Regions from separate parts of the Alteromonas sp. ABD4_190 genome, predicted to be linked through region 2. Evidence: predicted binding sites of a transcription regulator. Region 2 holds the regulator's gene; each other region holds the start of a gene.

Region 1 (3,101 bases), 1.0 Mb from region 2:
CTTCTGTGCAAAAGGAGACTCGATAGTTTTAGGTAACTCAATCTCACTTTTCTCTGGGTCACTCATGATAGCCGCACGGTGTACAAAGTGTCTTAACTCACGAACGTTTCCTGGCCAATCGTATGCTTGAAGCGTCTCTAGCTGATTATCTTCCCATTTAAAATTAGAACCGTTATCTTTGTTAAATTCTGCAATGAAAGTTTTTGCTAAAAGAGGAATGTCTTCTTTTCTTTCACGCAAAGGAGGAATGGTAATTGGGAAAACAGCAAGCCTGAAATAAATATCTTCACGCAACACTTTGCTCTGAGCGATTTCTTCCATTGTTCTGTTTGTTGCAGATACAACACGACAGTTTACAGGTATAGATTTCGTACCACCCACACGAAGCACTACTTTGTTTTCGAGTACGCGCAAAAGGTTGGGTTGCATGTCAATGGGCATTTCTGTGATTTCATCTAAGAAAAGGGTGCCACCTTCTGCCTGTTCAAAAACGCCTTCTTTACGACCTACCGCACCGGTGAAGGCACCTTTTTCATGACCGAACAGTTCACTACCAATCAATTCTTTAGAAAATGCACCACAGTTTGTAGCAATATAAGGGCCTTCACTTTCTGAGGCTCTGTGAATTGCAGCTGCAACCACTTCCTTACCAACACCACTTTCACCTAATAGCATGACGTTAGCACTGGTTTTGCTGACTCTTGAAATAAGTTTGTATAACTCTTTCATCACGGGTGACTCGCCAATAAGCAAGTCGAAGTGTTTCTCGATTTTTTCTTCTGCTGGCTCTTTTGCTTTTGTTTTCTTACTTAGTACTGCCTCAATTTCTTCACGTTGTATTGGCTTTACGAGGTAGTCTACGGTGGGGCCACACAAGCCTTTAATAACGCTTTTTACCGATGGATGGCCCGTAATTAGAGTTACACGGGGCCGCTTAGGCAGCGCATCAAGTTCGTTAAACAGGTGAGCACCGCTTCCATCGGGAAGCATAAAATCTAACAGTACATGGTCGAATGTTTCTTTCTCAAGCCAGTCTCGTGCTTCTGCTAACGTAGCAGCGGTCAAGACGTCATGACCTAAAAACTCAATAATAGTACAAGCTACTTCTGTAAACTCGGCGTCGTCATCAACTAAAAGTACGGTTAGCACGCATTGTCCCTCTCTATTACGTTCCATCGAAAATATGGAATAAAATCAATATTATAGTTCTACCACAATAAGCGAAAAAAGTAACTGGATATCCATTTGTAGTCACACATTTCCAAATATTGCGTTTTCTGTTCATGGTAACACCACACACAATTTAAGCGCGTTGACCGTAAAGACACATTCATTTGAATTCATTGTTACAATTTCACTATCGCAATTCGCACTAAAATTTTGATTTGTTAAATTAACAATGAGTGTTACCTATTTACATGCTGTTGCAAAAAGTATTCCCAATAATTGATAGGTACCACCGTGGAAAGGCTCTGGCACATTTTTCGCACAAATCTCAATGCGACTAACTTACTGTAGGCAAGGGTATGAATGATATTTGGCGAATACTTACGCGCCTCTTGTCCGCATCTCGCCCCCTTAAATAAGTGGAATACAACGTGTTTTGTATCAAAGGAACTGAATATGTGGGTAAAAACAGCCGAAAGATCAATGACCTTGACAGAACTGCTGGCAAAGATGCAGCCGCGGTCAAGTCAAAATATATTTTACTTCGAAGACTTTTGGGAAGTTATGGAAAAGCGCGGTTTTGGTCCCATGTTAGCATTCCCTTCTTTTATTGCTTGCACACCTGTCGGCGCTATTCCTGGAATTCCATCTTTAACGGGTGTAACAATTTTACTCATTGCATTGCAAATTTTACTCGGTAGTAGGCACCCATGGTTGCCTCGAAAAGTAATGGATATACAGTGTGATGCGGATCAACTGCGCAATATAGTTCAAAAAGTAAAACCCTATGCAGCTCGCGTCGATCGATTTCTTGTTCCACGTTGCTTTTTTATGAGACAGCCCGTGTTTCGCTCTTTAATTGCATTGAATTGTGTTGGCTGCGGCTTGGTAATGGTCCCGTTAGAGCTTATTCCCTTTATGGGTTTAATTCCAGCATTAGCAGTATTTATAATGTCTGTTGGAATGGCCACAGACGACGGTGCAGTGGCTTTGGTAGGTGTGTCAATATCGCTGTTTGGCTTCGTACTGGGCTTTCAACATTTGCCGGCAGCGATTAGCTAACGCGCAAGTTAATCAGTACAGGAATCAAACATGAATTCCGAGTTAGGCAGATTCATTGTTTGGTACCTAAGCTCCCCCATAAATGCTCGAGCTGCTGGGCCCAATGTATCTCCATCTTTAAAAGAAAGATAAAGAAGTGCTTTTCTTAACGCAGCGTTGTTATCTAGAGGAAGTGGAACCAAAGTCCCATTTTCTAATTCGTCTTTTATGATTGCAATAGGTAGCCATGCAAAGCCTAAGCCCTGAGCAATGATATCTAACGATGTTCTCACATGACTTACCGTCCAGCGTTGCTCAGCTCCTAGCCAACCAACATCTGCTTTGCGCTCTGCGGAAGAGTCGCGCACGACAATCTGGCGATGACTTTTAAGGTCTTCTAAGGTGAGGGTTCTATTTAATTGATGTAGGGGATGTTCTGCATGAGCAACAGCGGCGAACTCAATTTCACATAAATCTTCACTAAACCCGTTTGGAATGACAAAGGGAGAGATGCCCAAGTCTACCTTTCCGCTAGTTAACAATGCATTTGCACCGCTAAGTACGGTCTCTTCTATTTCTATACGCAATAGGGGAAACTCAGCAGAGACTTTAGCAAGCACGTTATAGAGCAATTCAGAAGGAAAAATAATATCCACAGCTATGCGCAGCGTTGTTTCGGTCCCCACTTTTAAACTACTAGCTACTGCTTCAAGTTTATGGGCTTCGTTAAGCAAAAACGAAGCGCGACGGTACATAAGTTCACCTTGTGGAGAAAGCTTAACTTTACGGCCAATATTTTCAAACAGTGTTACACCGATAGCACTTTCTAGTTTTTGAACCGCGTGATGCACACTAGATTGACTTTTATGTACTTCTGCAGCTGCTTGATTGAA
Region 2 (3,101 bases):
CGGGAACGAGAAGAGCAAAGAATATGTCTACGGGCTTTTCGTCTAGGGCATCAAAGTTGATAGCTGGTGTGCTGGTTACAACGATTGCTATTACCTTCTCAAGGCCGGCCAAGCGACCGTGAGGCAGTGCTATGCCGTTACCAATACCCGTGCTACCCATACGTTCTCGAGCCATCAAGCTATTTAGAACCGTTGCCTGGTCGATGTTATCGTTATGCTTGGCAGCGATATCAGCGATGATCTCAAGAATTCGCTTTTTACTATTACACTGAACCGCACACTCGGTGCGGTCCAGACTTACGATGGCTTGTATATCCATGCTCAATTAACTACTAATGTTTTTTCAGTTTTTCCTTATGCTTGATTACCTGCCGGTCGAGTTTATCAACCATGCTGTCAATCGCCGCATACATGTCGGTATTTTCTGAGGATGCGAATACTTCAGCGCCACTTAAATGAACAGTCGCTTCAGCTTTTTGATTTAATTTTTCAACGTTCAGGATGACATGCACATTAGAAATGTGATCAAAGTGACGTTCAAGTTTGCTGAACTTCGTATCGACATAATTACGCAAAGAGTCGGTGATTTCGACATGATGACCAGTAAGGTTGATTTGCATATTTCGTCTTCCTTATATTATTAAGCCCGTTTAGATAAGGCTTTTGCGTTGGTTCGACGGCGGGATCGATAACGATTCCCGGTATTTTGCTATTGTTCGCCGAGCGACTTTTATGCCTTGCTCGGCCAACAATGAAGCAATCTTGCTATCACTTAGCGGCTTGCTAGGATTTTCCGCAGCCACTAACTTCTTGATCAATGCACGAATCGCTGTAGATGAACACTCACCACCTGACTCGGTTGCTACGTGGCTTGAGAAGAAATACTTCAATTCAAAGATGCCACGGGGCGTATGCATATACTTCTGTGTTGTCACACGCGAAATAGTCGATTCGTGCATATCTACCATTTCTGCGACATCATTTAGCACCATTGGTTTCATCATTTCCGGGCCGTGCTCAAAAAAGCCCATTTGCTGCTGCACAATGCAATTTGCAACCTTCATCAAGGTATCGTTGCGAGATTCAAGGCTCTTTATGAACCACTTAGCCTCTTGCATGTGTGAGCGGATGAATTGTGAATCGCTACTATTCTTGGCACGGCGACTCATTGCTGCGTACGTTTGATTTACGCTTAATTTAGGCAGACTGTCGGGGTTCAGCTCAACCACCCAACGGCCATTTTTCTTGGTTACTGAGACATCAGGAATAACGTACTCAGGCTCTTTAGTAACTAAAGCACTACCTGGGCGAGGATTCAAGGTTTGGAGTAAACGCATTGCTTCGCGCAGCTGATCTTCTTTCAATCGGCTCTTACGCATTAGCGTGCGGTAGTCTTTACTGCTCAGTAAGTCTGAATATTCCTCAATAAGCTGCTTCGCTTCAGCAAGCCACGGTGTGTCTTCTGAAAACTGGCGCAATTGCACCATAAGACACTCTTGAGGTGTACGAGACCCTGAACCAATGGGGTCGAACATTTGAATGCGCTTAAGCACACATTCTATTTCGTCCATTTCGATAGGCTCTTCTAAGTCATCGTCATTAACAGCATCTAAGATATCGTCAAGGGTAACGGTTAAATAACCTGATTCGTCAATCGAATCGATGATGGCTGTAGCGATAGCGCGGTCAGTATCTGAAAAATGAGTGAGGCGCATTTGCCAAAGAAGATGTTCTTGGATGTCTTCAGTGGTTTCGCCTTGGAAGATTTGTTCATCATCGTTAGATGGGCCAGGTGCAGGCGCGGAAGAAGCCGAATAATACTCATCCCAGGTACTGTCGATAGGTAGCTCATCGGGAAGATCATTCTTCTCCAGTGCATCTCCCGCTTCTAGCGTATCGCTCGATGCAGAAGCTGTCGCTTCAGCAGCACTATCGTCACTATCGACATTGTTCTTTTCTACTTGTGGCTCGTCGTTACCTTCCTCCACTTCTAAAAGCGGGTTAGAGTCGAGCGCTTCTTGAATCTCTTGCTGAAGATCAAGCGTAGAAAGCTGCAGCAGCTTAATGGCCTGCTGTAGCTGAGGTGTCATGGTAAGTTGTTGGCTAAATTTTAGCTGTAAAGATGGTTTCATCTACGTCTTATTTAAATGCTCTAAATTAAATATACCAGAGCGAAACTGAAAAATGACAATTCGGTTACACTAACTATAGCCTGAATTGTTCGCCTAGGTATACGTCCCTTACTTTTTGATTACTTAAAACCTGTTCCGCAGTTCCTTGCGCAATAAGCTCGCCATGACTCACAATGTACGCTTTTTCGCAAACGTCCAATGTTTCGCGTACGTTATGGTCCGTGATAAGGATACCAATACCCCTATCTCGCAGATGCTGTATTATCTTCTTTATATCATTAACTGATATTGGATCAACACCGGCAAATGGTTCGTCTAACAAAATAAATTGTGGTTTTGCTGCCAGAGCTCGGGCAATCTCTACGCGACGCCGCTCTCCCCCGGACAAACTCATCCCCGTACTATTACGTATATGGTTGATATTAAATTCATCAAGTAGGGCGTCTGCTTCTTCTTCTTGCTGTTGTGAATTTAAATCTTTACGGGTTTGCAAAATGGCCATGATATTTTCATGTACCGTAAGCTTCCTAAATATTGATGCCTCTTGCGGGAGGTAGCCTATACCGCGGCGTGCGCGCTCATGCATTGGCTGGTGAGTAAGCTCATTATCATCAATTTCGATCTTGCCTTTGTCTAAGTTGACTAAGCCTACAATCATGTAAAAAGTGGTGGTCTTACCAGCGCCGTTAGGGCCGAGAAGACCAACAATTTGACCGGTAGACACTGAAAGGCTTACATCGCGAACAACCTGTCGCGATTTATACGATTTAGCAAGGTTTTTAGCGCTCAAAGTTGCCATTGCTATTCATTGTCCTCGTTGTCTTTCTTAGACGATGTTTTACGAATGGTGTCAGGAGTAAACACTGTGGTTACACGACCTTCACCATCTTCACCGGCACCACCCGTTGCAAGCAATTGTTCAGTAATCATATCGAACGTAATCTTATCACCTTGTACTTTACTGGTATC
Region 3 (3,101 bases), 2.2 Mb from region 2:
AGTCGCCAATCAGTATTCCCTTTGGCATAACGCATTACGAAGATGTTATCGTCGCCCACCAAATTGTTGGTAGCAGCCTTTATCCTATGGGGCACATTGTTATTTATATCGACGCTAGCCGCGTTCAAACAATGAATAGCGCTCGACAGCTCCTTGAGCAGTTACCTGTGTTTCTCGCATTGTGGCTATTGTGTACTGGCGTATGTATCTTTGTTTTGTACAGGTTAATCTCGCCTCTAGCCTCTCTAGGTCGGTTCACACAAGATGTATTTGAAACCAAAGATTACGCGCTTAGAAGCTCGCTAGATTCATCCAATGAAATTGGCAGAATTGCCACCAATATTAATAGCCTACTAGATGCTATTGAAGTTGAATTACTGGTGAATTTTGAACAAAGGCAAACCTTGGTCGATCAGCAAGAGACAATGTCTCGGCTTGCAAATTTTGATAGTTTGACAGGGTTACCTAATAGGCAGTTTGTTCTTGATAATCTTAGGTTGGAATTAGCCAGAGCAAAGAGAAACGACGAAGATTTATTACTGCTGTTTTTCGACCTTGATGGCTTTAAAGGAATAAATGATTCACTAGGACATGAGACCGGCGACCTTATTTTGATAGAAGTTGCAGATAGGGTGCAATGCTTACTCAGAGACGGTGACTTGTTTGCTCGTTTAGGGGGCGATGAGTTTCTAGTACTCCCAGATAGAGATGCGACAGCAGATCAAGCAAAGAGTTTAGCTACGCGATTAATCACATCCTTCGACGAGCCCTTTGAGCTCAGAGGACTTTCGCTTACTGTGGGCTTGAGTGTAGGTGTGGCTACAGCTTCAGATGCCGGTTATGATTTAAGCGAACTTATGAGCAACGCTGATCTTGCCATGTATCGTTCAAAAGCAAAGGGAAGGGGGAGCTACACGCTATTCACGCCAGATATGGTGGAATCTCACAAGCGTAAACTGCACCTAGCTAATGGTATAGAACAAGGCATAACGAACGATGAGTTTGTCGTTTATTACCAAGTTAAAGTAAACAACAACGGCGATGTAATTGGCGCTGAAGCATTGATTCGTTGGCAGCACCCTGAGTTTGGCCTTGTAATGCCTAATGAGTTTATCCCAATCGCGGAACAAGGCGGAAAGATTACTGGCATAACACGATGGGTCATCAATCGTGTGTGTATGGATATGCCCGATCTTAAACGCTGGGCTACAGGCGCTTTCAGGGCTTCTATTAATTTATCCGGCCATGATTTGAGAAGTAATCAACTGTTTGATCATATCTACAATACCTTTATGCTTTATGACGTAAACCCAGAGAATATCGAATTTGAAGTTACCGAAAGTGCGTACCTTGAAAACTTTTCGCTCTCCAATAAGTTTTTCAGACGCATAAGCAATATGGGATGTGCGATTGCGCTTGATGACTTTGGTACGGGCTATTCCTCTTTGAGTTATCTTACTCAAATTAATATAGATACCCTTAAAGTCGACAGACAGTTTGTAACGGAAATCCAATCTTCAGAGCGCAGTCGACTGGTGACAGGTGCTATCATTGACTTAGCAAAACGCCTATCACTTTCTGTTTGTGCGGAAGGGATAGAAAATCTTGAACAATGGCGCTATTTGATTGAACACGGTTGTGACAATGTTCAGGGGTTCATGTTCAGCAAACCTATTCCTATCAATGATCTCATCGCTTCCCCTTGCCAATACAAGGCTGAGCAATTCTATTGAAGCTAGCAATAAGATGGCGGATTGATGCCGACATATGTTCACGCTCAGTGTTTCTTTATTGCAACACCTGTCTTTTGATTACAGACTAGAATCTAATATGTATGCTTTTAACCTTCTGTTTTTATTGTTGGTTTTTATTTTGGTCTGAAAATCGCATAACAAGTTTGAGTTCATTAAATATAGTGGTTAATTGAAGACTAATGGTAACATCCATATGACTGATTGCTGGTAACCAACGGAGATTAGCGATTGTCGAATTGAGAAGGAATTTAAAAAGCGTTTAGCGGAGGATTCATGATGAAACGTCTCGAAAAAGTTTTCTTAGCACTTTGTGCTGTTGCAGCCGTACAGGCTATTTCAGTAGCCGATGCGCATGCTACACCAGCGCGTTCGCTTATACATAAATTAGACGTAGATAAAGATGGTCTAATTTCACTTAAAGAAGCAGTTAGACATACAGGGCTACTGCGTAACTTTGGGCTGATTGACGACAACGAAGACGGCAAGCTTTCTGAAACAGAGATGGCAAAAAGCAAGCTGACGCCAGGAAATGAAAATCTCACCACAAGTGAGTAGATAAAATAATATATTTAAGAGGGTAAGGTTCTGATAAACAAGGTTTCGTTTGGTGAACGCTTGGTACAACTTGGTTCACTAAGGCAGTTGACGCTAGGTAGTTTTGTACTGGCCCTTATTCCTCTTATTGCGCTTCTTTGGCAGAGTCAAAGTGACTTAGCCAAAGTAGGTCAAATGACCACCCTCGAAACGCGCTTTGTGGTTGATGTTGTAAGTGACATGCAGCGCCTAGACAATGCTGTAGTTGATGTGGAGCGCAGCATTAGGCAGTTTGCCGTTTTACGTAATGATAGGGTTGCTCAACTTTCTGACAATGCAATAGACCAGTTTGCTGTTGCGGCAGATAACTTATGCCAAACGCTTACCGTGCCTGCAACTTGTTCTCGCCTATCCGAGCAACTCAATCAACTCGCTGAATATCGCGCCATTGAAGATCAACTTCTGCTCAATGCGTATTTAGCTTCGGTGGGAGATAGTGTTGAACAGTTACGGGACGATGTAGAATCGGCTATTACAGAGCGGGTAAAGGTCCAACAGGACGACCTCAATGCCATGCAGGCAAAACAAGCATGGTCTACTGCAATGCTGGTTAGTGTGTCATTTCTTCTTATCTTGCTGGGAAGCCAGCTGATTGTAAACCCCGTTAATAACCTCAAAAAGATTATTCGGATTATGGCGCGCAGCGATGGTGAGCTTCCTCCGTTGTCTAAGCAGGCACCGAGAGAGCTTATTGATGTCGAGAAGGATTTACATTGGCTTTATGATCGCCTACAGCAGTTAGAACACATCAGA
Region 4 (3,101 bases), 1.6 Mb from region 2:
ACCCTGTTGCACTCGCTAACTATAACTTTAAAGACACGGAACTGGTCAACCGCATTCAGGATAAAACTCAATTTATCGACTTTCTGGCGCTGCGCAGTATTCTTACCGGCTTAGATATGAGCCGCCCGGGAGGCTCGGTAGCGGCGTTTTTAAACGTTTATTTACCTAAGCTACATCGCAAGTCTTATGTCGCCGGAGTAAGACCTGAAAATGGCGGTTTAGCTAGTCCTGGCGGTTATGTCATGCGCTCCCAACCTGGCCTGTACAAAGATGTTTTAGTACTCGACTTTAAAAGCCTATACCCTTCTATAATTCGAACGTTCAAAATAGACCCGTTAGGGCTTGCAGAAGGACTTAAGTCTCCTAATACGGCGATAGAGGGGTTTAAAGGCGCAGTATTTAGCCGTAACTCACATTTTCTACCTTCAATTATCGAAAACCTATGGCTGCAGCGCGACGAAGCCAAAAAACAAAAAGACGCACCACGTTCGCAAGCGATTAAGATATTAATGAACTCCTTTTACGGAGTACTTGGTAGCGGAGGCTGCCCTTTCTACGATCCTCGTCTTGCAAGTTCAATTACATTGCGGGGGCATGAGATTATGCAAACCACCGCGAGTTGGATTGAAGAACTGGGCTATACGGTTATTTACGGTGATACCGATTCAACCTTTGTGCATGTTGAAGGAATTACTGCACTGGGTACACCTTCTGAAACAGGTCGTGAGCTTGCCAAAATTGTTAACCAGAAGTGGACTGAGTTACTTAAGCGTCAGTTCGACATTGATTGCCATTTAGAGATTGAGTTCGAATCTCACTTTTCTACCTTCTTTATGCCAACAATTCGTGGCTCTTCTGAAGGGAGTAAAAAGCGCTACGCAGGGATGAAAGACGGTGAGCTTATCTTTAAAGGCCTAGAGAACGTGCGTTCGGATTGGACAGTGCTTGCTAAAGTGTTTCAATACGAGCTATACAAAAGAGTCTTTAACAATGAACCTGTAAAACAGTACATCAATAAAACGCTAAACGCAGTAAAGGCGGGAAAAATGGATGACGAGTTGGTGTATAAAAAGCGACTCAGAAAACCACTTTCTTCGTATGTTAAATCTCTTCCCCCACACGTAAAAGCGGCAAGAAGGGCCGACAAGTTATTTGAAGAACAGGGCCTACCACTTCGCTACCAATCTAATACATCCATAGCCTATGTCATTACCGTTCAAGGGCCGCAAACAGTAGAAACAATCTCTGCGCCGCTTGACTATGACCACTATATAGAGAAACAGATAAAGCCTATTGCAGATAGTATATTGCCAATGATATCCCTTAGTTTTGAGCGCATAGCTAACGCTCAGCTTTCCCTATTTTAATTATGTTTATCTGTATGAAGATCTTTCAGGCTTCGTGACAAGTTAACAAAAGCATTACACTTTGAATCTGTTTTTATCTTTAGCTATTATCTTCATTTTCAATAACTTAGCTCGTTGGCACGACAAGTGAATAAGATATTTGTGAGTAGCTAAATAGGTTTGTTTGAGGAATTAACTTCAATCAACATGCGTTCAATTTAGTGATTAGGGCAATTGATAGCCCGTGTTCGCAAAGAGAAACAGAAGGAATTTGATTATGAAGATCACAAAGTTAAGTACGATTACTAGTGCTGTTGTTGCAGCTACACTATCTGCGTCAGCATTCGCAGGCCATCATGAAGAAAAGATTTCTAAGAGCTTTAACGCGCTCGATCAAGACGGTAATGGCTACATAGTCGGTTCAGAATCGTCAGGTACAATCGACAGCAAATTAGTATCTAAAATGGATACGGACGGCGACAGTATGGTTAGCCGCGCAGAATTTAATTCATTTGTTGATGAAAAACCATCTATGTTCAGTGACGAGGTTATCACGCAGGTTAAAGCTGAAGGTACAACAGATGCTGTACTCACTGAAGAAGGTAATCCGGCACTTTTTTCTAAAGCTGATAACGAAATGATTTCAGAAAAGAATAAAGAGTTGCGCACTGAGATGTCTGCTACAGCCAATACTAAGTTCACTAAAATCGATATGGATAGCGATGGTAAAATCAGTGAGAAGGAGCTAGAAATGGCCGACGTTGAAGGCGACTTTGACTCAATGGATGAAGATGGTGATTCGTACATAACTCGTATGGAATACCGGACCTATTTTGAAGAGATTGAATCAGAATAGTTAAACTAAACAATTCATAGTATTCCCAACTATGTAGCCCCGCTTAAAGTGCGGGGCTTTTTTATTTTACCTCAGACAATCCAACCCCACGACACTCATAAGTTCGCCCTCCTAATAAATGATCTGCGACGAAATACTAATATTTTTCGTTAAACAGCACCGTATACGACCAACATCTTGTCGACAAAACGCATTTGCAACCATATTGTTAATAAAGGTTAAATATTTTGTTTACTCAATTGTGCATTCTGTAACTAGCGCAAAGATCGCAATTGTGTACTTCGATTTCAAAATCATGATGGTGATTATCTAAAATTACATTTAAATCAGATGCGTACGCGCATGGAGGCAAGGAATAATGGAATCAAACACACAGTCAAACACTGTATTTCCACTTCAAAAAAGTCAGTTTAGCGGTCCTAGTGATGCTGATCTGACATCACTCACAATAGGTCAATACTTCAAAAAGGTTGTCGACAATTATGGCGATAACCCAGCGATCATCGTAAAACATCAAAGTATTCACTGGACCTATCAGCAATACTGGCGTGAAGTAGAACGTGTGGCCTGTGGTTTACTAGCCAATGGCGTAGAGCCAGGTGATCGAGTTGGGATATGGTCCCCCAATAACATCGAGTGGTCACTTGTACAAATGGCCACGGCCCGCATTGGCGCGATCATGGTATGTCTTAACCCCGCTTACCGCCCAGCTGAATTAGCCTTTGCTATTAACAATGTCGGGGTGAAGCACTTGGTGATGGCACAGTCTTTTAAACAGTCGAACTACATCGCCATTTTAAAAGAATTAGCCCCGGAACTAGATTCCGACGATCAGAGTCGAACTGACGCGGCGCTATCGCTCTCGAAGATCCCTTCTCTTAAACACGTATATACTATCG

The links. The regulator sigma-54, encoded in region 2, starts transcription at its own class of promoters, with help from an activator protein. The targets are predictions, from matches to a motif close to GTTGGCACGNNNNTNGNNT.
Region 1: ACXAFM_RS01255 (exopolysaccharide biosynthesis protein) is a predicted target of sigma-54. The motif match lies at 1,472-1,490, and genes of this name have one in related genera.
Region 3: ACXAFM_RS15360 (EF-hand domain-containing protein) is a predicted target of sigma-54. The motif match lies at 1,872-1,890, and genes of this name have one in related genera.
Region 4: ACXAFM_RS12720 (EF-hand domain-containing protein) is a predicted target of sigma-54. The motif match lies at 1,481-1,499, and genes of this name have one in related genera.

What each region holds. Positions count from the first base shown of each region.
Region 1 is NZ_JBSWWN010000001.1:261,612-264,712, reverse strand. It holds gene ACXAFM_RS01260 (sigma-54-dependent transcriptional regulator) at 1-1,149, opposite strand, end outside; gene ACXAFM_RS01255 (exopolysaccharide biosynthesis protein) at 1,531-2,229, shown strand; gene ACXAFM_RS01250 (LysR family transcriptional regulator) at 2,238-3,101, opposite strand, start outside.
Region 2 is NZ_JBSWWN010000001.1:1,289,561-1,292,661, reverse strand. It holds gene ptsN (PTS IIA-like nitrogen regulatory protein PtsN) at 1-319, opposite strand, end outside; gene hpf (ribosome hibernation promoting factor) at 333-620, opposite strand; gene ACXAFM_RS05675 (RNA polymerase factor sigma-54) at 651-2,132, opposite strand; gene lptB (LPS export ABC transporter ATP-binding protein) at 2,206-2,931, opposite strand; gene lptA (lipopolysaccharide transport periplasmic protein LptA) at 2,934-3,101, opposite strand, start outside.
Region 3 is NZ_JBSWWN010000001.1:3,523,112-3,526,212, forward strand. It holds gene ACXAFM_RS15355 (putative bifunctional diguanylate cyclase/phosphodiesterase) at 1-1,733, shown strand, start outside; gene ACXAFM_RS15360 (EF-hand domain-containing protein) at 2,028-2,309, shown strand; gene ACXAFM_RS15365 (sensor histidine kinase) at 2,370-3,101, shown strand, end outside.
Region 4 is NZ_JBSWWN010000001.1:2,889,811-2,892,911, reverse strand. It holds gene ACXAFM_RS12725 (DNA polymerase II) at 1-1,367, shown strand, start outside; gene ACXAFM_RS12720 (EF-hand domain-containing protein) at 1,624-2,202, shown strand; gene ACXAFM_RS12715 (AMP-binding protein) at 2,561-3,101, shown strand, end outside.